3 regions of the Corynebacterium frankenforstense DSM 45800 genome follow, and region 2 is predicted to be linked to each of the others. Evidence: riboswitches for the same ligand, from Rfam matches in the RefSeq annotation. Region 2 holds a riboswitch; each other region holds the start of a gene.

Region 1 (9,414 bases), 690 kb from region 2:
GACGCGCTGGCCACGGACAAGGGCAACGACTTTTTGGGCGCGATCGGCAACTCGCTGCTGATCTCCGCGACGACGACCGCGCTGGCCGTGGCCGTGGGCGTGTTCACCGCCTACGCGCTGGCCCGGCTGGACTTCCCCGGCAAGGGCATCGTCACCGGCATCATCCTGGCCGCCTCGATGTTCCCGGGCATCGCGCTGGTCACCCCGCTGTTCCAGCTCTTCGGCGATCTCGGGTGGATCGGCACCTACCAGGCGCTGATCATCCCGAACATCTCCTTCGCGCTGCCGCTGACCGTCTACACGCTCGTGTCCTTCTTCCGCACCCTGCCCTGGGAACTCGAGGAGGCCGCGCGCGTCGACGGCGCCAGCCGCGGGCAGGCCTTCCGCAAGGTGCTGCTGCCGCTGGCCGCCCCGGCGCTGTTCACCACGGCGATCCTGGCGTTCATCGCGACCTGGAACGAGTTCATGCTCGCCCGGCAGCTGTCGACCACCGACACCGAGCCGGTGACCGTGGCGATCGCCCGCTTCTCCGGGCCGACCGCCTTCGAGTACCCGTACACCTCGATCATGGCCGCCGGCGCGCTGGTGACGATCCCGCTGGTGATCATGGTGCTGTTCTTCCAGCGCCGGATCGTCTCGGGGCTGACCGCCGGCGGGGTCAAGGCGTGAGTCCAGGGGATCAGACCGGGCCCGGGGGTGGACCCGGTTCCGGGGGTGGGCCCGGTTCCGGGGGTGGGCCCGGTTCCGGGGGTGGGCCCGGTTCCGGGGGTGGGCCCGGGTCCGGGCCAGGCGCCGGCCCTGGTGCCTCAGAGAGCCGGCGGCGCGGCCTGGTCTGGGACACCGCCTTAGGCTTCGTCGGTTTCCTGACCGCGCTGGCCGTCCTGCAGGCCGTGCTCAACGTGTTCCGGCCCGAGCCTGCGATCTGGCCGGGGCTCTTCGCGCTGGTGATGGTGGTGGCCACCTGGCTGGTCTGGAAGGGCCGGGCCCGGTACTCGGGGTGAGGGCGTGGGGCTCGGTCGAAGGCTGGATAGATGCCGGATTGAGCCCCGAGCCGGTCCCAGACCAAGTCCGGATCGGCCCCGGAACGGTCCCGGGCCAAGGCCGGCCAACCTGCGCGGGAGCTTTTACCGGGTCCCGGTCGGTAAAGCTGATTTGGCCATCGCAAAACCGCAGGTCGCGGGACCGGCCAAAATCGACTACCGACCTGTGGTCGGTAAATCCGTGCGGCCCAGCGCCAACCACGCCCCGAAAACCGTCGTTCCGGGACCAACTGCTCCTCTACCGAGACCCGATCACCCGGTGCTCCGGGCCCGGCACTCCCCTACCCAAGCCCGATCACCCGGCGTTCCGGGCCCGGATCCGGTCTATGTAGCCGGCCAGATCCGCCGACCACCTCTCGGGCTCGTGAAGCATGCCGGCGGTGAGCACGATGACCGTCCAACCGGCGCTCTGGATCTGGTGACGGCGAGCGAAATCCTTGTCGCGCTGGCTGCGCTTCAGATGGTGCTCGCCGTCGTAGAAGATCGCAATCTTGAGCTCCGCGCAACCGACGTCGGCGACCGAGATCAACCGACCGTCGATCCGGATCCCCAACTGCGTCGTCCAGGTGCAGCCCTTCTCCTTGAAGACCGTTGCGGCCTGCAGCCGAGTCGTGGTCTCGGGCACTGACTCCGCGCCGGCATCGGCCAACCGCAGCACCGGTTCGAGTTTGCCGGCGGCGATGAGCGGGGTCGCGCAACTGCGAAACTCTTCGGGACCGACCTGCCACCGGTTCATGAACCGGTCCGCGACCTGGACCGCACGCACCAGGTCCGGGTCCAGTCCCGGCACCGCTGGCACAGGCCAACGATGGGTGCCGAGCAGCGCCGACCGGATGCAGTGCAGGGCGGTCATCATCGGCGGAGTGACCTGTACGTGCAGGTCCCACAGCGTTGTCTGCCACGTCAGCCCCCTCGTGTCCCGCCGAAGGACCGTGGACTCGAGGCTGTGTCTGGCCACACGCTTGTCGCCGCCGCGGTTGAAGAGGACGGTGTCGGCTGAGTCGCTGAACTCATCCACGCCCCAGAGCATGGCCGCGCTCCACACCGCGGCGACCGCACGCGGGCGGACGGACAGGTGGGCGTAGAGCCGGTCGACGGCGGAGACCCAGTATCGGATCCGGCGCGGATGGACGTCGCCCTGCAGCATCACCAACTTTTCGTTACGGGCGGACTCGGCCGGAACGCACAGGTCCGGGGACACGAGCCGAAAACGCCGAGCGAACTCATCCGCCGGTTCCGCGGGGAACATCAGTGCCTGAAAGGCGGCTTCCACGACCTTTCCGCGACACGGCACGGGTGCCGGCCGGCGCCGGTCGGCACCACGCAGATGGTGGGAAAGACGTTTGTCGATCTCGGTGCCGCGGTAATCCACGACGACGGTCCTCTCGCTCGGCGTACTCGTCTCAACCTGTTGGACCGACCGGAGTGGTGAATTGGTTCCCCGAGTACCCCTCAAGCGCAGGGGAAACACCTGTCCCCGCGGGCGGGTGTACCCCCGCCGACCCATTAGATACACATTCATTATCCAGGTAGCTATTATCTTGCGTTAAGTTCTCAGCCGTGCCACATCACAGGAGCCAGAATGAAGTTCCGCATGAACCGGAGGACCGCCGTCGCGGCCGCCACCGCCGCCGTGACCGCCTCCACCCTCCTCGTCGCCCCGCAGGCCAACGCCGCCGAGGTGACCTACCACAAGGACGCCCAGCGCTGCACGATCGTCTATGACCAGGCCGACCACGACCGCTACGCCGAGCTCGAGGGCAAGCGCTACCAGGCCCTGGCCAACGTCTTCTACGACGCTGTGCCGGGCCTCGAGGAGATCGTGCGTCCCGCCGCCGAGGAAAACCGCAAGACGCTCCGCCTCGGCGACTACGACAAAGTCCTGGCGATGCTCGTGGACAACGGCTACAAGTACGATCCGCTGATCCCCACCGCCGTGCTGCGGCTGCAGCGCGAGGCGAACAAGGAGCAGACCTCCTCCCTCGAGAAGGGTTAGTGGGGTGTGGACAAGACCAACATCGCCCTGGAGCTGACCGGGCTGAGCGACGTCCTCAAGGGCAACATCGAGGACTTCAACGCCACGGTCAACACCACCGACCCGCAGCTACAAAATCGCCTGGTCATCGCCTACCGCACCGCGACCGTCGAGCTCGACGGCCCGCGCAAGGACGCCCTGCGCAAGTGCGCCTCCGCCGGTTCGGAGAGCGGCGACGCGCTGCTCAGCGCCGCGAGCATCTCCTCCGGCGGCGAGAACAGCAAGCTCGACGAGGGGCTGGACAAGGCCAAGAAGATCGGCATCGGCGTGGGCGTCGGCGCCGCCCTCTACGCGCTGCTTCTGCTCATCGGTTCCTTCTCCCCGATCTGGTACCCGGAGCTGCAGAAGGCCATGAGCCGCTGACTGACCCCTGAAACGTCGGCCACGGCCGGCGGCCACCGGCGGCACCCGCACACGCGGGGCCGCCGATTTTTCGTATTCACCCGCCCTGCGTTCCGGCAGCGGCGCCCCGACACCTCCCCCACGCCCACCGGGTCCCTTGCCCCGCATACCCCCGCCCCACCCCCGACTCCCACCGTCGGACCTGTGATGCTGCTAACTTCGGGCGCAGTGACACGGGGTGCTTTCCCCTCCCGGGGAAGGCTGAGATGACACCCGTCGAACCTGATCCAGTCAACACTGGCGAAGGGATGTCCGGTCCTCGCACGCGGGCGACGGGCCCACGCGGAGGACACGCACCCGGGTGTGACGCGCGCCCGTCGGCAATGTCAGTGCACCGACGGGTGGGCACCGCGCACGGGCGACGCGACGCAACCGCAGCGCCGGGGCCGCGCCTTTCGCCACCGCACCTGAAAGGCCGCACCAATGAATGCCCTGAACACGCCCGTCTCCGAACGGCTCGTCCTCGTCACGGGCGGCGCCCGCGGGCTCGGCAAGGCGCTCAGCGAGGCGTTCCTGCGCGAGGGCGCCCGCGTGATCGTCAACTACCACACCAGCTCCGAGGCCGCCGAGGCCATCGTCGCAGAGCACCCCGACCGCGCCCTGGCCGTCCAGGCCGACGTCCGCGACCGTGAGCAGGTCCAGGCGCTCTTCGACGCCGCCCACGAGCACTTCGACGCCCCGGTGACCACCGTGGTCAACAACGCGCTGGTCTCCTTCTCCTTCGACGGCGACGCCCGCCCGAAGGCCGAGGACATCACCGCCGGACACTTCGACGAGCAGTTCTCCGGCGCCGTCCACGGCGCGCTCAACACCATCCAGCTGGCCGTGCCCGACTTCGAGAAGGCCGGCTTCGGCCGCGTGGTCAACATCGGCACCGACCTCTTCCAGGCGCCCTCGGTGCCCTACCACGACTACACCGCCGCCAAGGCCGCGCTGCTGTCGCTGACGCGCACCTTCTCCAAGGACCTCGGTCCGAAGCACGTGACCGTCAACATGGTCTCCGGCGGCCTGCTGCGCACCACCGACGCCTCGGCGGCCACCCCCAAGGAGGTCTTCGACATGATCGCCGCCGGCACCCCGCTGGGCTCGGTGACCACGCCCGAGGAGTTCGCCGACACCGCCGTCTTCTTCGCCTCGCCGCTCTCGCGCGCGGTGACCGGCCAGAACCTGCTGGTCGACGGCGGGCTGGTGATGGGCTGATGGCACGCGAGGTCCACCTCAACCTCTTCGCCTTCGGCGCCGGGCACCACTCGGCGGCCTGGCGCGCGCCCGGCTCCTCGGCCGAGCGCCTCGGCGAGATCGACTACTGGCAGCAGCTGGCCCAGACCGCCGAGCGTGGGCTGTTCGACGCGTTCTTCCTCGCCGACGGCCAGGCCGCCGGCATCGGCGGGCTGTCCCGCTCGCCGGGCTGGTACCTCGAGCCGGTGACCACCCTGACCGCCCTGGCCCGGGCGACCCGGCACATCGGCCTGGTCACCACGATATCGGCGACGTTCTGGGACCCCTTCCACGCCGCGCGGCTGCTCGGCAGTCTGGACCACATCTCCGGCGGGCGCGCGGGCATCAACGTGGTGACCTCCATGACCGACGACGAGGCGCGCAACCACGCCATGGCCGCGCTGCCTGCCCACGCCGAGCGCTACGCGCGGGCCGAGGAGTTCATCGACGTGATCGAGCGGCTGTGGGACTCGTGGCCGGCCAGTGCCGTGCGCGCCGAGCGCGACGGCGTCTACGTCGACGAGTCGCAGCTGAAGTCCCTGAACCACCACGGCCGCTTCTTCGACGTCGCCGGGCCGCTGAACCTGCCCTCCCCGCCGCAGGGCCGCCCGGTGCTCTTCCAGGCCGGCGCCTCGGAGCCGGGGCGCAACCTCGCCGCTCGTGCGGCCGAGGGCATTTACGCGGTGGCCTGGGACCTGGAGATGGCCCGCGACTACCGCGGCGACATCCGCCGGCGCGCCGCCGAGTTCGGCCGCGACCCCGACGGCATCGCCGTGATGCCGGGACTGGTGACCTACGTCGGCGCCACCGAGGCCGAGGCGTACGAGAAGAAGGCCGCGCTCGACGCGCTGCTGCCGATCGACGACGCCCTGGATCAGCTGGCGTTCTTCGTCGGCCAGGACACCTCCGGCTGGGAGCTCGACGCGCCCGTTCCGGAGCTGCCGCCGGTCGAGGAGTTCACCGGGCCGAAGGGCCGCTACCTGACGGTGCTGCGCATCATCGAGACGAAGCGGCCGACCGTGCGCGAGCTGCTCGGCTACCTGGCCGCCGGCGGCGGGCACGCGACCTTCATCGGCACGCCCGAGCAGATCGCCGACGAGATCGAGCGCTGGGTCGACGGCGGCGGCGCCGACGGGTTCAACCTGATGCCGCCGGCGCTGCCCGCGAGCATCGACGACTTCGTCGACCAGGTCGTGCCCGTGCTGCAGGAGCGCGGCCGGTTCCGCACGGGTTACGACGCCGCGACGTTGCGCGGGAACCTCGGTCTGCCGGCGCCGGACCCGCTGCGCAGGTAGTGCGGGGCTGACGGGCGCTGCGCCGGGCACGGCGGACGCGGCGCCCGGTGCGGCGGTTGCCAAGGCCCGGTGACACCCGGCGCGCCCGGGGCGGGCCCGCTACCGCCCGAGGCGGGCGACGAGGCGGCGCCAGGCGATGCGCGCGGCCGAGTGCGGCAGCGCGAGGACCTCGCGCAGGTAGGTGTCTCGGCGCTGGGCCCGCGGCGTCGGCGCCGGGATCACCTCGACGGGGATGCCCAGGTGCCAGGCCCACAGGCGGGCGCGGCGGGCGTGGTAGTTGCTCGTGACCACGATGAAGCCGCCCGCGTCCGGGAAGAGCCGGCGGGCGTGCTCGAGGTTCTCGTTGGTGGAGGTCGCCAGCGGCTCAGCGACGATGCGTGCCGGATCCACCCCGGCCTGACGCAGGTCGCGGGCCATGACGTCGGCCTCGCCGCGGCCGGAGACCACGACGGGCACGCCGAGGCGCCTGCCCGCCACCGCGGCGGCGGTGCGCAGGCGGGCGGCCAGCACGGGCTGGGCCCGGCCGTCGTCGGTCTTGGAGCCGAGCACCAGGATCGGCCAAGCGCCGGACATCCCCGTGCGGCGGTCACGATCGCCGCGGACGGTCCGCGGATTTCCCGAGTCAGGCACGCCGTCGATCCTACCGCGGCGTCCGGGAAAGCTGACAGCGAGAGCGCGGCCCAAGGCATCGCATGCCGTCCCTACTACGCCGTTAAAAAATATTTCCAGAACGGTGTACAACACAGAGCTTTTCTGCCTACCATATGCATGCCGCTTCAAAACGAGATGAAAGGTACCCCGATGAAGCGACCAACTTTAGCCGCAGCTGTTACAGCGTCACTCACGATCACGGGGTGAGTACACCGAGCACGGCTAACGCCGACTCGGTCGACACCACCTCTGGCGACGTTAGAGTTTCAATGCCGGAGACTCAATCTCAATCCGGGAAGGCCTCGGAGCCGAGGTTGAACTGATATCTCCCAGCGAACAGGCTACGACCCGTGCGGTCGGCGATCAAGCACCACAGTGCGTCTACGCGTACCGGGAGAAGGGGGCCATCCAGGTCCAGAACGATTGTCCCGACGGATGGCGCGTCAAGGTCGTGCTGCGTTTTGCTCCAGACACTGGCTGTAAATGGGTCGAGCCGGGAACCCGAACAAACATCGGGATCAACCCGATAGCCCCCATTGACCGAATTGAGCTGTGCTGATGCAACGTATCAAAGCCACACACTCCAGGCTGCTGACCGCGATAGCTGCAGGACTTGCAATCATCACAGCCGCCATCGGTCTACCGGCGATAACGTTCGACGACACACCAACCCGGTCGAATCTGGCCTTCGCAGACTACATCGACCCAGGAAAGGTACTCGGGTCAGCCCCGTCCCAGCGGGAATGCCGGACGATGCGAGACCGGAAAGCTCCTTATTATCCGGGCTGGCACCTGTACTGCATACACGACAACACCAACAACTCCTGGGTTCTCACCTATGACGAATAGGAGCAGGCATTCTCCCCGGGTGCAAACCAAAGAGCAGACCATCGAAAGGAAACCAGCATGGACCTCGAGAAGTCGATGAGCTTTGAGGGACGCGAAAAGCACCTCATCGCCGAGCTGGAGAGCGCCGGCCGGCAGCTCGTGGAGAGATGGCACTCCAAGCCTCCCACGATGGCCCTACTCAGCGACGAAGGCTTCTGGAGCTTCGACAACCTCACGAGGGTGGCACAGTCGCCCCGGGTTAGCGACCGGGAGAAGTTCCTCTACGTCGCGGAAGGCCTGCTGCGCGGTACCGGCGGGCACTGGGCGCTCTACCCCATGCTCCAGGACGACCGGATCATCTACGTCAACATGCTGATCTGGTGCCCGAACCTGGGCAACGTGGTCAATGTCAACGCCGCCGCCGACTACCTCCACACCGAACCGATGCACACGTTCGTCTCCAGGGTCATGTCGGGAGAGGATCTGACCGAGACCACGCCCGGAGAAATCTGGCGGGGCGACGAGGACTGACCGGATAGGCCGAGCCTGCCATGCCGCCGGGCCGAGCAGGCCTCCGGGCCGGGCGGTAGCTCGTCGGGCACCGGCTGTGTACCCGTCCGTACCCGCACAACCCGCCCCTGGGGCACGCCTAGTCGCCGCCGAGCAGCCGCTTCTTCAGCGCGGCGTCCTTTTCCAGCACGCCGTCGGCCATCTCCTGCTGGTAGGCCTCCATCTTCTCGGCCAGGGCCTCGTCGCCCACGCCGAGGATGCGCACGGCCAGCAGCCCCGCGTTCTTCGCACCGTCGACGGAGACGGTGGCCACCGGCACGCCGCCGGGCATCTGGACGATAGACAGCAGCGAGTCCAGCCCGTCCAGGTTCTTCAGCGCGCGCGGGATGCCGATGACCGGCAGCGGGGTCGCGGCGGCGACCATACCCGGCAGGTGGGCGGCCCCGCCGGCGCAGGCGAGAATGACCTTCAGCCCGCGCTCGCGGGCGGTCTTGGCGTACTCCAGCATGCGGTCCGGGGTGCGGTGGGCGGAGACGACCCCGACCTCGAAGGGCACGCCGAACTGGGCGAGCACCTCGGCGGCGGGCTGGACGGTGTCCCAGTCGGAGTCCGAGCCCATGATCAGGCCGACGACAGGTTGCATGGTGAAGGTTCCTTCCTTCGGGGTTCAGCGGTCAGTTTCGGGGGCGGGGCTCAGGCCTCGCGGTAGCCGTCGGCCCACACGGCGTGCACCAGAAAGTGCGCGGCCAGCTGGGCCTCGCGGCGCACGGCGCGGAGGTCGGAGCCGGTGACGTTGACGTGGCCGAGCTTGCGCCCGGGCCGGTGCGACTTGCCGTAGAGGTGGATCTTGGCGTGCGGGAAGCGGCGCCACACGGCGTTGACGCGCTCGGTCAGCGGCATTTCGGGCGACTCGTCGGCGCCGAGGGTGTTGACCATGACGGTGTGCGGGGCGGCCAGCTCGGTCGAGCCGAGCGGCATGTTGAGCACGGCGCGCAGGTGCTGCTCGAACTGGCTGGTCACGCAGCCGTCCTGGGTCCAGTGGCCGGTGTTGTGCGGGCGCATGGCCAGCTCGTTGACCACCACGCGCGGCTCGCCCCCGGGGCCGTCGGCCTCGAAGAGCTCGACGGCCAGCACGCCGGTGACGTCCAGCTCGCGGGCGATGGTCTCGGCCAGGGTGCGGGTGCCGCGCTCGATGTCGACGGGCAGCCCGGGCGCCGGGGCGACGGCCTCATGGCAGATGCCGTCGGCCTGCACGGACTCGACGACGGGCCAGGCGACGCACTCGCCGCGGCGGTTGCGCGCGACCATCGCGGACAGCTCGCGGGTGAAGGGCACCTTCTCCTCGGCCATCAGCGGGACCTCGTCGCCCAGCAGCTTCTCCACCAGCTTCTTCAGGTCCTCGAGGTCCTCGGGGAACCACACGCCGTGGCCGTCG
Region 2 (9,414 bases):
GAGTCGATGAGCTCGGTGGCCACCGAGTCGCGCACGCCGGCCAGGGTGAGCTGCTCGACGGTGGCCTCGAGGTGGGCGCGGTCGGCGGTGAGCGTGTCGACGGTCGCGCGGCGCTCGGCGGCGGCCACCGCCAGCGCCGAGCCGGTGCCCGGGTACTCCAGCAGGTGGGTGCCGGGGTGGCAGTCCACGGCGTCGAGCAGCAGCTCGAGCGCGCCGCGCTGGGCGGGGCCGAGGTCGGGGCGGGCGACGTCGACGGGCGCGGAGTGCTCGGTGACGTCGACGAAGTGGCGGGCGGGCTCGTCGCCGTGCCCGGCGCCGCGCACGAAGGACTCCACGGCGGTGCGCACGGTCGTCGGCACCCCGGAGCTGAACGCGCCGGCGGCGAAGGTGACCTGGTCGCCGGAGCTGAACTTGACCAGCTCGGCGGGCAGCTCGGCGCCCTGGTAGTCGCCGGGTTCGACGCGCGGGCGCGCGCCGACGGCCGGGCGGTAGCCGGTGGAGATCAGCGCGCGCAGCACGGCCGCGAGGTCCTCGGCGTGCCACTCCCCGGCCATGAAGGACTCGGCGAGGCCGAGCCAGCCGGAGGTGCCCAGGCGGGCGAAGAGCTCCTCGTGCTCGACGACGAGGTCCGGGGAGCCGGCGGGGTCGAGGGAGAGACCCGCCTTCGCGCAGGCGTCGGCGAAGCGCGCCTCCGCGCGGCGGGCCCGGACACGGGCGACGGTGCCGGCGGGGACGCGGGCGACCCCGGGCCAGCGGCCGGGGTCGATGCTCTCGAGATGCTCGCTCGTCATGACGTGTCAGAGATTACCCGGCGAGAGGCCCGCCACGCGTCCGGCGCGCGCGTGTGACCCCCGCCGGGGTGTCGCGGGAGTGAGGTGGGTCTATCATTACGCAGTGCATGAAAGCTGAACCAGAGGAGCATTGCTGCATGACTGAACAGCCGTACCGCCCGGCCGGCGGCCGCCACCACGTCGTGATCATCGGATCGGGCTTCGGCGGTCTGTTCGCCACCCGCGAGCTCGATGGGGCGAACGTCGACGTGACCTTGATCGACCGGAACAACCACCACCTGTTCCAGCCGCTGCTCTACCAGGTGGCCACGGGCATCCTGGCCTCCGGCGAGATCGCGCCGCAGACCCGCCAGATCCTGGCCGACCAGGACAACGCCTCCGTGGTCGAGGGCGAGGTCGTCGACGTCGACACCGACAAGCAGACCGTGACCACGGTGCTCGGCGACTACCGCCGCACTTACGAGTACGACTCCCTGATCGTCGCCGCCGGCGCCGGTCAGTCCTACTTCGGCAACGACCACTTCGCCGAGTTCGCCCCCGGCATGAAGACCATCGACGACGCCCTCGAGATCCGCGCCCGCGTCGCCGGCGCCTTCGAGCGCGCCGAGCAGACCGACGACCCGGCCGAGCGTGAGCGCCTGCTGACCTTCGTCGTCGTCGGCGCCGGCCCGACCGGTGTCGAGCTGGCCGGCCAGCTCGCCGAGATGGCCCACCGCACCCTGGCGGGCGCCTACCGCAACTTCTCGCCGAACTCGGCGAAGATCGTGCTGCTCGACGGCGCGCCCCAGGTGCTGCCGCCCTTCGGCAAGCGCCTCGGCCGCAAGGCCCAGCGCCAGCTCGAGCGCCTCGGCGTCGAGGTCAAGCTCAACGCCATGGTCAACAACGTCGACGAGAGCTCGGTGACCTACCGCTCCGGCGACACCGACCACACCATCGAGACCTACACCAAGATCTGGTCCGCCGGTGTGGCCGCCTCCCCGCTGGGCAAGCTCATCGCCGACCAGGCGGGCGCCGAGGTCGACCGCGCCGGCCGCGTGCAGGTCAATGACGACCTGACCGTGGGCGACCTGGACAACGTCTTCGTCGTCGGCGACATGATGGGCAAGGACCGCCTGCCGGGCGTCGCCCAGGTGGCCATGCAGGGCGGCGAGTACGCCGCCGAGCAGATCGCCGCGGAGGCCGCGGGCCGCGACAAGTCCGCCCGCGAGCCCTTCGAGTACTTCGACAAGGGCTCGATGGCCACCGTGTCCCGCTTCTCCGCGGTGGTGAAGATGGGCAACGTCGAGGTCGCCGGCTTCATCGGCTGGGTCCTGTGGCTGGCGGTGCACGTGATGTACCTCGTCGGCTTCCGCAACCGCTTCGTCGCTGCCTTCTCCTGGGGCCTCAACGCGATCTCGCGGCACCGCTGGAACCTGGCGACCACCTCGCAGCAGATGCACGGGCGCACCGCCCTGCGCAAGCTGAGCGAGCTGTTCGACCCGAAGGACGCGGAGAGCCCCATCGAGGTGCGCGACTCCGCGCAGTACCCGAACCTCTGACCCGGAGGGACGCGGTGCGCTGCTAGGGTGGCGTCCAAGACAACGGGGTGCCCCGCCGAGGGGCTGAGAACACACCCGTGGAACCTGCTCTAGCTCGCACTAGCGGAGGGATTGTCTCCTCGACGCGCGCGGGCCGGGGCCTTCGATACGGAAGGACACCGCCCATGGCCAGCACACAGATCCCCACCGTCCTCGCGATCGCGGGGACGGACCCCACCGGGGGCGCGGGACTCCAGGCCGACATCAAGGCCATCAGCGAGACCGGGGGTTTCCCGCTGAGCGTGGTGACCTCGCTGGTCGCCCAGAACACCTGCGGCGTGCGCGAGGTGCACACCCCGCCGGTCGACTTTCTCCTCGCCCAGCTCGACGCCGTCTTCGACGACGTGCGCGTCGACGCGGTCAAGATCGGCATGCTCGGCACCGCCGAGGTCACCGAGGCCGTCACGGGGTACCTGGACGCCCACCCCGTCAAGACGCTGGTGCTCGACCCCGTCATGGTGGCCACCAGCGGCGACCGGCTGCTCGACTCCGCGGCCGAGGCCGCGCTGCGCGAGCTGTGCCGGCGCGCCACCGTGATCACCCCCAACCTGCCCGAGCTTGCCGTCCTGGCCGGGGAGCCCGAGGCGGAGGACCTCGACGCCGCCGTCGCGCAGGGGGCGAGGTTGGCCGCCGAGCTGGGCTGCGCGGTCGTCGTCAAGGGCGGGCACCTCAGCGAGGAGCGCGCCGACAACGTCTGGGTCTCCCCCGCCGGCGCCACCCACCCCGCGCCCACGGCGCGGGTGGCCACGCGCAACACGCACGGCACCGGCTGCTCGCTGTCCTCCGCGCTCGCCGGGCGCCTGGCCGCCGGCGACGAGCCCGGCGACGCCCTGGCCTGGGCGACCGGCTGGCTGGCCGAGGCCATCGGCCACGCCGACGCGCTGGGCATCGGAGAGGGCAACGGGCCCGTCGACCACACGCACCGCTCGCGGCGCCTGGCCGCCGCGGCGGCCACCACGCCGTGGCCGGAGCCGGCCTCCGTGCCCGAGGCGCTCGAGGCGCCGGAGGACCTCGGCGCACTGGCGACCGAGGGCCTCGAGGCCCGCATCGAGGCCGCCGGCCCCTGGACCGCCGCGCTGTGGCGGGCCGCCGCCGGGGTGGCCGAGGCCGCGACCACCGGCGAGTTCGTGCGCCGGCTCACCGGCGGCTCGCTGGCGAAGCCGCAGTTCGACTTCTACCTGCACCAGGACAAGCTCTACCTGGACGACTACTCCGAGGCGCTGGCCGAGGTGGGCACGCACACCCCCGCGGGCGAGGACCGGCTGGCCTGGTTCCACGACGCCGCCGAGACCATCGAGACCGAGGCCGCGCTGCACCGCGCCTGGTTCCCCGAGGGCGCGGACGCCGAGGACCCCTCCCCCGTCACGCTCGGCTACACCAGCTTCCTGCGCGCCGCCGTGCGCTCCGAGGAGCCGTGCGTCGGCGCGGCCGCCGTGCTGCCCTGCTACTGGCTCTACTCGGAGATCGGGCTGCGCATGGCCGAGCACATCCGCGAGGACCATCCCTACCGCGCCTGGCTGGAGACCTACTCCGACGAGGGCTTCATCACGCAGACGAAGGCCGCCCTCGCCCGCGTCGAGCGCGCCCTGGCCGCGGGCTCGCCGCGCGGGCGTGCGCGGGCGGTGCGCGCCTTCCTGAACTCCTGCCACTGGGAGCGGGAGTTCTTCGACCAGGCGTCGCGGGCCTGACCTGGGGTGACGCCCGGCGGTGTGAGGTGGGATCGTCACCGCGGACAAAATGACGTGTCGCGCTTTAAGGTCCGACCATTGCGGTGTACACTGAACCGTGGTAATCACCCGCACCGCCAGTGCGGCCGTGAGCCCGCGGGCGAGAGTCCCGCGGAAGAGACTGCATAGGCAATCTGATTGACACGCGCGGGAGCGTGAACACCCCGTCTGGCCACCGTCACACCCGGCCCACGCCCTCGCCCGGAAGGATGTGTGCCCACGTGACCACCACGACCGCCCCGAACGAGACGTCCTCCGCCTGGGCCGGCTTCACCGCCGGAAACTGGCAGGACGAGATCGACGTCCGGGACTTCATCCAGCGCAACTACACCCCCTACGACGGTGACGCCGGCTTCCTGGCCGGCCCCACCGACAAGACCCGCAGGGTGTGGGACCACCTCGAGGAGAAGTACCTCTCCGTCGAGCGTGAGCGCCGCGTCTACGACGTCGACACGAAGACCCCGGCGGACATCGACGCCTTCCCCGCCGGCTACATCTCCGAGGACGACGACGTGGTCGTCGGCCTGCAGACCGACGTCCCGCTCAAGCGCGCCATGATGCCCTTCGGCGGCTGGCGCATGGTGCAGACGGCGATCAAGGAGGCCGGCAAGGAGGTCGACCCGGACGTCCGGGAGATCTTCACCCGCTACCGCAAGACCCACAACGACGCCGTCTTCGACATCTACACCCCGCGCATCCGCGCCGCGCGCTCCTCCCACATCGTCACCGGCCTGCCGGACGCCTACGGCCGCGGCCGCATCATCGGCGACTACCGCCGCGTCGCGCTCTACGGCGTGGACCGGCTGATCGAGGAGAAGCAGCGCGCCAAGGACTCCGTGGCCGACAAGCCCTTCTCCGAGCACTGGGCGCGCTTCCGCGAGGAGCACGCCGAGCAGATCAAGGCGCTCAAGAAGCTCAAGCACATGGCGGAGCTCTACGGCTTCGACATCTCCGGGCCGGCGACCACGGCCCAGGAGGCCGTGCAGTGGACCTACTTCGCCTACCTGGGCGCCGTGAAGTCCCAGGACGGCGCCGCGATGTCCATCGGTCGTCTCTCCGCGTTCCTCGACATCTACTTCGAGCGTGACCTGGCCGCCGGCCGCATCACCGAGGAGGACGCCCAGGAGATCATCGACGCGCTGGTGATCAAGCTGCGCATCGTCCGCTTCCTGCGCACCGAGGACTACGACCAGATCTTCTCCGGCGACCCGTACTGGGCCACCTGGTCCGACGCGGGCTTCACCGAGGACGGCCGCAACCTGGTCACCAAGACCTCCTTCCGTCTGCTGCAGACCCTGCGCAACCTGGGCCCGGCCCCGGAGCCGAACATCACCGTCTTCTGGGACCCGGACCTGCCGGAGGGCTACAAGGAGTTCTGCGCGGCGATCTCCATCGAGACCTCCGCGATCCAGTACGAGTCCGACAAGCAGATCCGCAAGCAGTGGGGCGACGACGCCGCCATCGCCTGCTGTGTCTCGCCGATGAAGGTGGGCAAGCAGATGCAGTTCTTCGGCGCGCGCGTCAACGCCGCCAAGGCGCTGCTCTACGCGATGAACGGCGGCCGCGACGAGGTCACCGGCAAGCAGGTCACGGAGGAGGGCCTCTTCTCCCCCATCACCACCGAGGGCCCGCTCGACTTCGACGAGGTCTGGCAGAAGTACGAGGAGATGCTCGACTGGGTGGTGGGCACCTACGTCGAGGCGCTCAACATCATCCACTACTGCCACGACCGCTACGCCTACGAGGCCGTCGAGATGGCGCTGCACGACTCCGACATCGTGCGCACGATGGGCTGCGGCATCGCCGGCCTGTCGATCGTCGCCGACTCGCTGTCCGCCATCAAGTACGCGAAGGTCACCCCGGTGCGTGACGAGTCCGGCCTGATCGTCGACTACATCACCGAGGGCGACTTCCCCGTCTACGGCAACGACGACGACCGCGCCGACGACATCGCCGCGACCGTGGTCTACACCGTCATGGAGAAGATCCGCCAGATCCCGCTCTACCGCGACGCGATCCCGACCCAGTCGGTGCTGACGATCACCTCGAACGTCGTCTACGGCAAGGCCACCGGCGCCTTCCCCTCCGGCCACGAGGCCGGCACCCCGTTCGCGCCGGGCGCGAACCCGGAGAACGGCGCCGACAACCACGGCATGGTCGCCTCGATGCTCTCGGTGGGCAAGCTCAACTACGAGGACGCCCTCGACGGCATCTCGCTGACCAACACCATCACCCCCGCCGGCCTCGGCCGCGACCGCGAGGAGCAGGTGACCAACCTGGTCGGCGTCCTCGACGCGGGCTTCGTGATGAACCCCGAGAAGTGCGACAACTGAGACCCTGTCCCCCGACCCCCTGAACCACCCCGATTCCCTGAAGGAGCCAACCATGACCACCCCCACCTTCGACGAGCGCCAGGCCGCGATGAAGGCCGCCCGCACCGAGGCCAACCAGGACGCCGGCCTCTACCACGCCAACATCAACGTCCTCGACGAGTCGACCCTGACCGACGCGATGGAGCACCCGGAGAACTACCCGAACCTGACGGTGCGTGTCTCCGGCTACGCCGTCAACTTCGTCAAGCTCACCGAGGAGCAGCAGCGCGACGTCATCTCGCGCACCTTCCACCACTCCAGCTAGACAGCACCGCTGGCAGCAGCCCAGCTAGAAAGGCGTTCCCGTGGCCAACGACGGCATCTCCGGGGTCGTCTCCCTCGAGCCCGAGGCGGGCGAGCGGGTCCGCGGCGCGGCCGCCGGACTCGGCGTGGGCCTCGAGCTGCCCGAGAGCGAGATGGACCGCGCCCAGCTCCTGGAGGCCCGGCGCACCGGCGAGGTCGCGCTGGTCCACTCCTGGGAGCTGGTCACGGCCGTCGACGGCCCGGGCACCCGCCTGACCGTCTTCCTCTCCGGCTGCCCGCTGCGCTGCCTGTACTGCCACAACCCGGACACGATGCAGATGCGCACGGGCACCCTGGAGTCGATCGACGACATGGTGCGCAAGGTGCTGCGCTACCGGGCGGTCTTCCGCGCCTCCGGCGGTGGGCTGACGATCTCGGGCGGCGAGCCGCTCTTCCAGATCGCCTTCACCCGCCGGCTGCTCGCCGAGGTGCACGCCGCCGGGGTGCACACCTGCGTGGACACCTCCGGCTTCCTCGGCGCACGCCTGCGCGACGAGGACCTCGAGAACGTCGACCACGTGCTGCTCGACGTGAAGTCCGGCGACCCGGAGACCTACCGTAAGGTCACCGGCCGCGACCTGGCCCCCACCATCGCCTTCGGCGACCGGCTGGCGCGGCTGGGCAAGACGGTCTGGGTGCGCTTCGTGCTCGTGCCGGGCCTGACCGACGACCCCGACAACGTCGCGAAGGCGGCCGACATCGTCGCCCGCTGGGAGAACGTCGAGCGCGTCGAGGTCCTGCCCTTCCACAACATGGGAGCGGACAAGTGGCACGAGCTCGACATGCACTACACCCTCGACGGGGTCAGCCCGCCCAGCGACGAGTCGCTGGCGGCGACCCGGGAGATCTTCCGCTCCCGGGGGCTGACGGTCTTCTAGCGGCCCCGGCCGCCACCCCTAGCGCCGCGCGAGGATCGCGACGAGGAACCCCGACATCGGGGTGTACGGGTCGAGCTGCCAGGACTCGTAGGCGTTCTGCAGCTCGAAGCCCGCGCGTGCGGCGGTGTCCAGGAAGTCCGGCGCCGCCCAGCCGCGGTTGAGCCCGAAGCCGACGAGGAAGCGCCCGCCGGGGCGCAGGGAGCGCGCGATGTTCGCCAGCGCCGGCTCGCGGCCCTCCTCGGAGAGGAAGCCCATCACGTTGCCGGCGGAGACCGCCACGTCGAAGTTCCCCTCGGGGATCTCGTCGGTCTCGAGGTCGCCGACCTCGAAGCGCACGTCCGGGAAGTCCCTGCGCGCGTAGCCGATGAGCACCGGGTCGAGGTCCGTGCCCACCACGTGGTGGCCGCGGGCGGCCAGGTAGCCGGCGACACGTCCCGTGCCGCAGCCGGCGTCGAGGATCCGCGCGCCGCGGTCGGCCACGGCGTCGACCAGCCGCGCCTCCCCGTCGATGTCCCGGCCCTCGGCGACGAAGTTGCGCCAGCGGGCCGCGTAGTTCTCCGAGTGCATCGGGTTGGCCTCGGTGATCTGCTTCCAGGTAGCCATGGGAGCTAAGTTTAGTGCTGTCCCGTCCGCCCCGCCCAGGAGGTGCCCGTGCCGAACAACCGCCGCCCCACCCGCCTGCCCCGGTTCACCCCCCGGAGCCCCCGGCCGGTGGGCCCTCCGGTGCCGGCCCAGCGGGCGGTGGCGCACTGCCGCGTCTTCCGCGACGGCAGGCGGGTGGCCGGCGAGTTCACCCCGGCGAGGGCGCGCGCGGAGGTCGCCGAGAGCGGCGGCTTCGTCTGGCTCGCGCTCCAGGAGCCGGACGAGACGCAGATGCAGCAGGTCGCCGCCGAGTTCGGCATCGACGAGCTGATCGTCGAGGACGCCGTGGCCGCCCACCAGCGGCCGAAGGCGGAGCGCTACGACGACCAGCTCTTCCTCGTCGTACGCCCGGTGGTCTACGCCCGCGCCGAGGACGTCGCCGACTCCCGCGACATCATCTCCACCGCTGAGATCCAGACGGTCATCGGCCGCGACTTCGTGCTCACCGTCCACCACGGCCCGGAGGTGCCGGGCCTGGCGCGCCGCCTCGACGGGGACCTCGAGCTCAACGACCCCTCGCCGCTGTCGCTGGTGTGGGCGCTGACCGACCACGTCGTCGAGCTCGACCGGCGGATCGTGGACCGCCTGGAGGACGCCGTCGACCGCCTCGAGGAGGAGGTCTTCACCCCGGTGCGCAACACCACGATCGAGCCGGTCTACCAGTTCAAGCGAGAGGTCCTCGAGGCCCGCCACGCGGTCGCCCCGTTCACCTCGGCGCTGAAGCTGCTCATCCAGAACAACCGCGACCTGATGGACAAGCAGCAGCGCTCCTACTTCCGCGACGTGCTCGACAACACGCAGATCGCCGCCGACTCGACGACGGCCCTCGACGAGCGGCTCTCCGCGCTCATCGACGCGGGCACGGCGAAGGTGAGCATGCAGCAGAACCAGGACATGCGCCGGCTCTCCGCCCTGGTCGGCATGGTCACGGTGCCCACGCTGATCGCGGGTATCTACGGCATGAACTTCGACGACATGCCGGAGCTGCACTGGACCTTCGGCTACCCGCTGGCACTGGGCCTGATGGCGCTGTCGGTCGCGGTGATCTACTGGTACTGCAAGCGCTCCGGCTGGCTCTGAGCGGTTGGCCCGCGCCCGCCGATCCGGGTGCTACCCCACGACGT
Region 3 (9,414 bases), 390 kb from region 2:
TCGCCCGCCTGCACGAGGGCGCGGTCCTCGTCGACCCGCGCTGCGTGCCCGCCGAGCGCGACGCGGAACTGGCGGCCGCCGTGCGCGCCGCGCGCGAGTCGCTCACGCCGGAATTCCGGGAATCCCCGTGCACCGGCCCGGACACCGACCCGGACACCGACAAGGAGGCCTGAGTGTACGTCGTCGCCACCGCCGGACACGTCGACCACGGCAAGTCCACCCTCGTCCAGGCGCTGACCGGCATGCAGCCGGACCGCTGGGAGGAGGAGCGCCGCCGCGGCCTGACCATCGACCTCGGCTTCGTGTGGGCCACCCTGCCTTCCGGCCGTGACGTCGCCTTCGTCGACGTGCCCGGCCACGAGCGCTTCCTGGCCAACATGCTCTCCGGCCTGGCCCCGGTCGACGTCGTCGTCTTCGTCGTCGCCGCCGACGAGGGCTGGCAGCAGCAGTCCACCGACCACCTCGACGCCTGCGCCGCCCTCGGCGTGCGCCACGGCCTGGTCGTGCTCACCCGCGCCGACCGCGCCGACGCCGCGCAGATTGCCGCCACGACGGCCCAGGTGCGCGAGCGCCTGGCGCCCACCGGGCTTTCCGACGCCCCGCTGGTCACCGTCTCCGCCGTCACCGGCGAGGGCCTCGACGAGATGCGAGCCACCCTCGACGAGGTGCTCGCCGGGCTGCCGGCGACCGACGCGCAGGCGCGGGTGCGCGTGTGGCTGGACCGCTCCTTCACCATCAAGGGCGCGGGCACCGTGGTCACCGGCACGCTCTCGGCCGGCACCCTGAGCGAGGGCGACCGGCTGACCCTGGCCGCCCGCGACGGCGCGCGGGAGGTCGCCGTGCGCGGCCTGCAGTCCGAGGAGATCCAGGAGGGCCGCGTCGGCCCGACCAACCGGGTCGCGGTCAACCTGCGCGGCGAGGACGCCGACAGCATCCACCGCGGCGACGCCCTGCTCACGCCGAACGCCTGGTGGCTGACCGACACCGTGGACGTCGGCGTGGTGACCGGAGAGGGGCTCTCCGACGCCCCGCGCGAGGTCGCCGCGCACATCGGCACCGCCGAGCTCAACGCCGGGCTGCGTCGCCTCGACGACGCCCACGCCCGGCTCACCCTGCCGCGAAGGCTCCCGCTGACCCGCGGCGACCGCTTCGTGCTGCGCGCCCCCGGCGACCACGCGGTGCTCGCCGGTGTGGAAGTCCTCGACGTCGACCCGCCGGAGCTCGCAGGCCGCGGTGCGTCGCGCCGGCGTGCCGTCGAGCTGCCGGGGCTCAACCTGGCCGCCGAGGTCGCCCGCCGCGGGGCGGTGCGCGCCGCGACGCTTGCGACCATGGGCTGGCGGGTGCCGGAGGAGGCGCCCGCCGGCGTCGAGCGCCGCGACGGCTGGCTCATCGACTCCGCCTCACTGAAGCGCTGGGCGGAGGAGCTGGGCGAGGCCGTGGCCGGCGCAGACCGGATGAACCCGGGTGTGGCGCGCAAGGCCGCCGTCGACCTGCTCGGCCTGCCCGACGGCGGGCTTCTCGACGCCGCGGTGGCCGCCGCCGGGCTGACCGTGCGCGACGGCCGCGTGGTCGACCCCGCCCGCAAGGTGGACCTGGGCGCGGCCGAGGAGTCGGTCGCCCAGATCGAGGAGTGGCTCGGCGAGGAGCCCTTCCGCGCCCCCGAGGCCGACGAGCTGGCCGACCTGCGCCTCGGCGCCCGCGAGCTGGCGGCCGCCGAGAAGGCCGGCCGCATCATCCGCATCGGGCCGGACCGCTCCGTGGTCCTGCTCCCCGACGCCCCGGCACGCGCCGTCGAGGCGCTGGCCGGGCTGCCCGCACCCTTCACGCTCTCGCAGGCGCGCAAGGCGCTGGAGACCACCCGGCGCATCGCGGTGCCGCTGCTCGAGCAGATGGACACCCTCGGGCTGACCCGCCGCGAGGGCAACGCCCGCCGGCTGCGCTGAGCGGCGGCTGAGCGGCGGCTCCGCCGCCGCTCACGGGCAACCGGCCCGCCTTCGCTCGTGGGGGAGGGGACCCGCCGACGCTGAACTGAACGGCGCCTACTCGGTGTCCGCCCAGACCTCCTTCCAGATCCGCGCGAGGTCCGGGATCTGGTAGTGCGCGTTGAGCCCGCTGGGCTGGGGGACCACCCACAGTGCGGTGTCTTCCGGCCAGCCCGCGATGCCCTCGGGGTCCTGGCGGCCGATCTTGGCCTTGCGCCGCCCGAAGGCGTCGCGGAAGGCGGTGATCCCGGCGATCGCCACCGCCCGCGGCCGCATCCGGGACACCCGCTCGACCAGGCGCTCGGCGCCGGTACGCAGCTCGTCGCGGGTCAGCTCGTCGGCGCGTGCCGTGGCCCGGGCGACCAGGTTGGTCAGCGCCAGGCCGTGCGAGAGGAACGCCTCGACCTGGTCCTCGGACATGCCCGCGGCCACGTCGACCTCGCCGTCGACGAGCCCGGCGGCCGTCAGCGAGGGCCAGAAGCGGTTGCCCGGCCGGGCGAAGGGCGCGTTGACCGCCGCGGTCCACAGACCCGGGTTGATCCCGACGATGAGCAGCCGGACCGGCGTATCGGGGTCGGCCGGCATCAGGTCGTCGACGCCGTCGGGCATCCCGGAGAAGTCGTCGAGTTCGGCACGGGTGGGCCGACGCCCGCCGAGCGGGGAGGGGCGGCGCGGGGCTCCCTTCACTGTCGCGCCGCTCACGGGACGCGGTGGGTCCAGGCGTCGGTGCCGAACTTCTCGTCGACCAGGCGGCGGGCCGCGGCGAGGTCGTCCTCGCCGAGTTCGCCGGAGGTGGACGGGTAGCGCGACATGAACGCCTCGATGAGGGCGTCGATGACCTGCTCGCGCGGCACGCCGGTCTGCCGGCGCAGCGGGTCGACGCGCTTCTTTGCGCTGCGGATGCCCTTGTCGGAGATCTTGACCTTGCCGATGCGCAGCACCTCGGTCATCTTGTCGGCGTCGATGTCGTAGCTCATCGTCGTGTGGTGCAGCACGGCCCCGCGCACGCGCTTCTGCGCCGCGCCGCCGATCTTGCCGCCGGTGGAGGTGATGTCGTTGATCGGCACGTACCAGGCCTCCACGCCCAGCGACTTCAGCCCGGCGAGCACCCACTGGTCGAGGTAGCGGTAGGACTCCTCGTAGCTTAAGCCCCGCACGGCCTCCTCGGGCACGTAGAGGGAGTAGGTGACGCAGTTGCCGCCCTCCATGAACATCGCCCCGCCGCCGGAGATGCGTCGCACCGGTGTCACCCCGTGCTTGTCGACGCCCCGCTGGTCCAGCTCGTTGGCGTAGGACTGGTAGCTGCCGAAGACCACGGCGCGGTCCTCCCACTCCCAGAAGCGCAGCGTCGGGCCGCGCTCGCCCGAGGCGACCTGCTCGAGCAGCAGCTGGTCGAGGGCGACGTTGACGGGGCTGGGCTGGACCGTGCCGCGGATGACGGTCCAGTCGAAGTCGGTGAGGTCGCGCGCGCCGAGCACGGCGCGCCGGGTGGTCTGCGCGACGTCGTGAAGCGTGAAGCCGTGCAACTGCACGTCCATGCCCGCCAGGGCGCGCTCCAGGCGCGCCGTCAACGCGTCGGTGTCCTCGGACAGCGGGGCGCCGACCAGGGCGTCGTGAATCGCCTCGAACGCCTCCTCGGGCTCGAGGAAGAAGTCGCCGGAGACGGAGACCTCCGTGATCGCCTCGCCGTCCTCGACGGCGTCGACGACGACGAGCTTGCCGCCCGGGACCTTGCGCTCGAAGTGGTGACTTCGGGATGTGTTCGGTGAAACGTCGGACATGCCTCTCCACCATAGGAGGGAGCGGGCCCCCTGCGCCGATATATGCGGCCCGCCGCGCGTAACGTTGATTGAGGTTCACGTCATTTTGACCGCCGAGTGAAAGGACGATTCCGTGGAATCGAAAGCCTCACCCGCCTCCGGGAAGGACCGGCCGCGCACGCACCGCAACGTCGAGCGCGCCCGCCGGTTCCTCCGCGAGGTGACCTACCCGCACAGCATCCACCCGGCGCTGGTGCCGGGTGTCTCGGTCGACGACCAGAAGATCCGCTACCGCGTCGACCGGCCCATCGTGCTCACCGTCGGCGGGTTGATCATCGCCTTCGTCCTGTGGGGCATCGTCGCCCCGATGAACGTCTTCGACGTCTCCAGCGCCGCGCTCGACTGGCTGATGGTCAACCTCGGCTGGATCTTCACCGTGGTCGCCATCGGCATGGCCATCGTGCTGCTGTGCCTGGCGTTCTCGCGCTTCGGCAAGATCCCGCTCGGACTCGACGACGAGAAACCCGAGTACTCCACGCTGTCCTGGGCGGCGATGCTCTTCGCCGCCGGCATCGGCATCGCCATCATCTTCTTCGGCCCCTTCGAGCCGATGTCGCACTACCTGAGCCCCCGCCCCGGCGCCTACGAGCCGGCGACGCAGGAGGCCGTCATCGGCGCGCTGGCGCAGTCCGCCCTGCACTGGGGCGTCAACGCCTGGGCGATCTACGCCGTGGTCGGCCTGGCCGTCGCCTACGTCTCCTACCGCCGCGGGCGCGTGCCGCTGATGAGCTCGATCCTCACGCCGCTGTTCCGCAACAAGGACACCGACTCGCTGCCCGCGCGCATCATCGACGGGCTGGCCATCATCGCCACCCTCTTCGGCACCGCGGCCTCCCTGGGCCTGGGTGCCCTGCAGATCGGCACCGGATTCCAGCTGGTCACCGGCTGGTCGACGACCGGCAACACCGTCGCTCTGATCATCATCGTCGTGCTGACCTGCGGCACCATCGCCTCGGCGACCTCCGGGGTGGCCAAGGGCATCCGGTGGCTGTCCAACATCAACCTCGTGCTGGCCATGGGGCTGGCGATCTTCTTCTTCGTCGTCGGGCCCACGGCCTTCCTGGCCAACATGATCCCGGCCGTCGTCGTCGACTACGTCGGCTCCCTGCCCGAGGCGCTCTCGGCGAACATGGGCCAGGGCGAGGACATGCAGGAGTTCCTCTCCGGCTGGACCACCTTCTACTGGGCCTGGTGGGTCTCCTGGTCGCCGTTCGTCGGCGTCTTCGTGGCCAAGATCTCCAAGGGACGGACCATCCGCGAGTTCGTCCTCGGTGTGCTGTTCATCCCCGGCAGCATCATCATCCTGGCGTTCACCATCCTGGGCGGCACGGCCATCTGGCTGCAGCGCGAGAGCGGTGACATCGTGCCCGGCAACGACCCGGCGAACATGCCGCCGGCCGAGGAGATCTTCTTCATCGTGCTCGACCACCTGCCCGGCGCCCAGATCGTCGCGCCGGTGGTGCTGGTCATGCTCGCCGTCTTCTTCATCACCACCGCCGACTCGGCCTCGCTGGTCAACTCCCAGCTCAGCCAGCGCGGCAACCCCAACCCCAACCGCCTGGTCACCGCCTTCTGGGCGATCTGCATGGCCGGCATCGCCGCGGTGATCCTGCTCGCCGGCAACGAGAACGCGCTGCAGGGCCTGCAGAACTTCGTCACCGTCACCGCGCTGCCCTTCGCGGTGATCCTGATCCTGATGATGCTCGCCCTGCTGCGTGAGCTGCGCGGCGACCCGCTGGCATTGCGGCAGCGCTTCGGCGAGGAGGCGCTGGCCGGTGCCGTGCTGCACGGCGTGCGCGACTACGGCGACAACTGGATGATCTCCGTGGAGGGCACCGCCGACGAGGACTACGCCGCCGGCGCGGCCTTCGACTCGACGGCCGCCGAGTACACCGAGTGGTACGCGCGCACCGACGAGGAGGGCAACCGCGTCGGCTACGACTACGAGACCGGCGAGTACCTCGAGGAGGTCAACGACTCCGCCGCCACCGACGGCAGCTGGGACCCCGAGGAGGGGGAGAGCGGTGCCGTGGACTCGGCGGACGCGGATGACGCCGTGGGGCCGGCTGGTGCGGTTGGCTCAGACGACGCGGATGGCGTCGCGGGTTCGGCCGGCTCAGACGACGCCGCCGGCTCGGCCGGCGCCGCCGGTTCCGAGACCGCCGACGGTGCCTCGGACGGGGAGCCGAAGGCCTAGGGCACTCAGTGTGCGTCTGCGGCGCCGGGGCGGTCTCCGCCTCCGGCGCCGTCTCCGTCTGAAGGGCACACGCCGTCTTAAGCGCCGTCGCCGTCTTAGGGGTTCCCGCGGTCTCCGGGGCCCTCGCCGCGCGTGAGGAACTCGGCGATGGCCGGCCACTCGCGCTCGGCCTGGGCACGCGCCGAGTCGAAGGCGGCGTTCAGGCGCGCCTCGTCGAGCTCCCGCGAGGAGACCAGCTCGCCCTCGGGGGCGAAGAGGTAGGCCCGTCCCTCGGCCTCGAGTTCGCGCAGGTGCGCCATCGTCGCGTTGTAGCGCTCGTGGCGCGTCAGCAGCCGCTCGGCGACCGCCGGGCGGCGCCGCAGCAGCGTGCGGATCGCCCGCGGGTGCCCCAGCGGCGGGCGCACGAATCCCGGGGGACGGGTCAGGATCACCAGGAAGCGCTCGAAGCCGTCGGCCTCCGCGGCGTCGACGGGGATGCCGCCGGAGGGCCCGAGCGCGCCGTCGACGTACTCGCGCCCGTCGATCTCGGTGGGCGGCATGATCACCGGCAGCGACGAGGAGGCGCGCACCCGGTGGAAGAGGTCGACCATCCCGTCGACGTCGTCGGCCGACCAGTAGACGTGCTCGCCGGTCTGCGCGTCGACCGCGCCGATGCGGAACGGGATCTCGGGGCGGGGCCGCTCGGGGAAGCGGTCGGCGGCGTAGATGTACTCGGAGTGGAAGAACCCCTTGCCGCGCAGGAACCAGCTGAGCCCGGCGAACTCGGGCTCCTGGGCGGCCTCGACGAAGTTGCGGTGCAGCTGGCGGCGGTCGCCGTCCAGGTAGGCGACGGTGTTGGTCGCCCCGGCGGAGATGCCGCCGACCCAGCCGACGCGCACGTCGTTCTCCAGCAGCACGTCGAGTACACCGGCGGTGTAGACGCCGCGCATGCCGCCGCCCTCCAGGACGAGGGCCGTCGTCGGTGCATTCAGACTCACGACGGACCAGCCTAACGGACGGGCGGTTTGGTGGGGTCTGCTACTGTGACACGCGTCATCCGCGGGAGCCCCGGAAGCAGGGGCTGAGATGCCGGTAAGGCCCGGCGAACCGTAGAACCTGATCCGGTTAGCACCGGCGCGAGGAAAGGATTCCGTCCGTCATGCGTGAAAACACGCCTGCCGCGAACGCGGCACCAGTCCAGTCTGCCCAGAACGAGAACGAGCGGGCCAGGCAGAACAAGTGGGGCAAGAAGGACAAGCAGGACAAGACCCCCGGCCGCCTGAACTGGCGCGTGGTCGACATCATCGTCGCCGCCGTGCTCGGCGTGACCTGCGGCCTGATCTTCTGGGTGTGGAACTCCGTCGGCTACGCCTGGACGACCACCATGGACGCGCTGACCCCGGGCCTGGGCGGCATCGCCATCGGCATCTGGCTGCTCGGCGGCACCGTCGGCGGCCTGGTCATCCGCAAGCCCGGCGCCGCCCTGTTCGTCGAGGTGCTCGCCGCGGTCGTCTCGGCGACCCTGGGCAACCAGTGGGGTATCGGCACCGTCTACTCCGGCCTGGCCCAGGGCCTGGGTGCCGAGCTGATCTTCGCCGCCTTCGCCTACCGCCGCTTCGGGCCGGTATCCGCGGCCCTGGCCGGCGCGGGCGCCGGCGTCGGCGCGATCGTCCTGGAGCTGTTCACCGCGGCCAATCTGGCCAAGACCCTGGAGTACAACCTCATCTACGCCGGCTGCGTGATCGTCTCCGGCGCCGTCCTCGCGGGCCTGCTCGGCCACGCCCTGGTCCGCGCGCTGGCGCGCACCGGTGCGCTGGACCGCTTCGCGGCCGGCCGCGAGGTCCGCGCGTGAGCGTCGTCGCCCGCGACTTCGGCTACCGGTACGCCACCCGCAGCACCCCGGCCCTCGAGCACGTCGACCTCGACGTCGCCGACGGCGAGCGCGTGCTGCTCACCGGTGACTCCGGGGCCGGCAAGTCCACACTTCTCGCCGCGGTCGCAGGTGTGCTCGGCGGCGCGGACGAGGGCGAGCGCACGGGCACCATCGACACCGACGGCACCGTCGGGCTCGTCCTGCAGGACCCGGAGAGCCAGGTCATCGCCTCACGTGTGGGCGACGACGTCGCCTTCGGCTGCGAGAACCTCGGCGTCGCCCCCGACGAGATCTGGCCGCGCGTGCGCCGCGCCCTGGAGCTCGTCGGCCTCGACCTGCCGCTGGACCACCCCACCTCCCGGCTCTCCGGCGGGCAGAAGCAGCGCCTGGCGCTGGCCGGCGTGATCGCCATGGGCGCGCGCACCCTGCTGCTCGACGAGCCGACGGCCAATCTCGACCCGCAGGGCGCCCGCGACGTCGCCGCGGCGGTGCGGCGCGTGTGCGCCGAGACCGGCGCGGGCCTCATCGTCGCCGAGCACCGCACCGAGCTGTGGGCCCCGCTGGCCACCCGCTTCCTGCACCTGGCCGCCCCGAAGGCCGGCGGCGGCATCCGCGAGATCACCGCCGCCGAGCTGCCCGGCCGCCCCGAACTGCCCGCCGCCCGCCCCGGACGTGCCCAGGCCGAGCCGGTGCTCACCGGCCGCGGCCTGGTCACCCGCGCGGGCGCGGCCCCGGACGTCGCGCTCCCCGAGGCCTGCTCGACCGTGATCACCGGCCCCAACGGCGCCGGCAAGACCTCGCTGCTGCTCGCCTTGGGCGGCCTCGACCGGCCCCGCCGCGGCGAGGTGCGTCTGCGCGGTGTCGAGGGCGCCCCGCACACCTGGCGCTCGGCGGCCCTGGCCCGCCGCATCGGCACCGTGTTCCAGGACCCCGAGCACCAGTTCGTCGCGCGCAGCGTCGCCGAGGAGCTGGCCGTCGGCCCCCGGGTGGCCGGCCTCGACGAGGCGGCCGCCGACGCCCGCGCCGAGGAGCTCATGGACGCCCTGGGCCTGACGCACCTGCGCGCGGCGAACCCCTTCACGCTCTCCGGCGGGGAGAAGCGCCGCCTGTCGGTGGCCACCGCGCTGGCCGCGGCCCCGCAGGTGCTGCTTCTCGACGAGCCGACCTACGGCCAGGACCCGCGCACCTTCGCCCGCCTGGTCGAGATGCTGCGCGCCCTGACCGACAAGGGTGTCACGGTCGCCTCCGTGACTCACGACGAGGACTTCGCGGCCGCCCTCGGCGACCACCGCGTCACCGTCGGCGCCGGGACGGGGGAGCGGGCGTGAACCTCATCTCGAAGACCAACCCCGTCACCCGCGTCGCCGGGCTCGCGCTCATGACGACCCCGCTGCTGATCAGCGTCGACTGGCTCTCCGCGGCCGTCGCGCTCGTGCTCACCGTCGCACTCGCCCCGCTGTGCGGCGTGGGACCGCTGACGCTCGCCAAGCGCGGCTGGCCGATCCTGGCCGTCGCGCCCGTCGCCGGCGTCTCGATGGCGCTCTTCGGCAGGCCCCAGGGCCA

Evidence for each region. A riboswitch is a leader RNA that binds a small molecule or an ion and turns the genes downstream of it on or off. The one in region 2 is predicted to bind thiamine pyrophosphate.
Region 1: linked by a shared signal. The riboswitch ahead of CFRA_RS02830 (3-oxoacyl-ACP reductase) and the one ahead of CFRA_RS05870 (bifunctional hydroxymethylpyrimidine kinase/phosphomethylpyrimidine kinase) in region 2 are both predicted to bind thiamine pyrophosphate.
Region 3: linked by a shared signal. The riboswitch ahead of CFRA_RS04225 (ECF transporter S component) and the one ahead of CFRA_RS05870 (bifunctional hydroxymethylpyrimidine kinase/phosphomethylpyrimidine kinase) in region 2 are both predicted to bind thiamine pyrophosphate.

Annotation. Positions count from the first base shown of each region.
Region 1 is NZ_CP009247.1:656,796-666,209, reverse strand. It holds gene CFRA_RS02855 (carbohydrate ABC transporter permease) at 1-669, shown strand, start outside; gene CFRA_RS02845 (PDDEXK family nuclease) at 1,336-2,412, opposite strand; gene CFRA_RS02840 (hypothetical protein) at 2,635-3,036, shown strand; gene CFRA_RS02835 (hypothetical protein) at 3,043-3,438, shown strand; TPP riboswitch at 3,642-3,743, shown strand; gene CFRA_RS02830 (3-oxoacyl-ACP reductase) at 3,901-4,677, shown strand; gene CFRA_RS02825 (LLM class flavin-dependent oxidoreductase) at 4,677-5,990, shown strand; gene CFRA_RS02820 (YdcF family protein) at 6,090-6,563, opposite strand; gene CFRA_RS02815 (hypothetical protein) at 7,548-8,000, shown strand; gene purE (5-(carboxyamino)imidazole ribonucleotide mutase) at 8,119-8,622, opposite strand; gene CFRA_RS02805 (5-(carboxyamino)imidazole ribonucleotide synthase) at 8,673-9,414, opposite strand, start outside.
Region 2 is NZ_CP009247.1:1,346,181-1,355,594, forward strand. It holds gene CFRA_RS05860 (SAM-dependent methyltransferase) at 1-791, opposite strand, end outside; gene CFRA_RS05865 (NAD(P)/FAD-dependent oxidoreductase) at 929-2,329, shown strand; TPP riboswitch at 2,363-2,457, shown strand; gene CFRA_RS05870 (bifunctional hydroxymethylpyrimidine kinase/phosphomethylpyrimidine kinase) at 2,494-4,056, shown strand; gene CFRA_RS05875 (pyruvate formate lyase family protein) at 4,317-6,428, shown strand; gene grcA2 (autonomous glycyl radical cofactor GrcA2) at 6,481-6,732, shown strand; gene pflA (pyruvate formate-lyase-activating protein) at 6,773-7,648, shown strand; gene CFRA_RS05890 (class I SAM-dependent methyltransferase) at 7,667-8,251, opposite strand; gene CFRA_RS05895 (magnesium and cobalt transport protein CorA) at 8,372-9,370, shown strand; gene CFRA_RS05900 (DeoR/GlpR family DNA-binding transcription regulator) at 9,401-9,414, opposite strand, start outside.
Region 3 is NZ_CP009247.1:954,977-964,390, forward strand. It holds gene selA (L-seryl-tRNA(Sec) selenium transferase) at 1-173, shown strand, start outside; gene selB (selenocysteine-specific translation elongation factor) at 174-1,943, shown strand; gene CFRA_RS04205 (mismatch-specific DNA-glycosylase) at 2,040-2,669, opposite strand; gene lplB (lipoate-protein ligase small subunit) at 2,681-3,763, opposite strand; gene CFRA_RS04215 (BCCT family transporter) at 3,963-5,999, shown strand; gene CFRA_RS04220 (patatin-like phospholipase family protein) at 6,095-6,976, opposite strand; TPP riboswitch at 7,029-7,139, shown strand; gene CFRA_RS04225 (ECF transporter S component) at 7,138-7,830, shown strand; gene CFRA_RS04230 (ABC transporter ATP-binding protein) at 7,827-9,179, shown strand; gene CFRA_RS04235 (energy-coupling factor transporter transmembrane component T family protein) at 9,176-9,414, shown strand, end outside.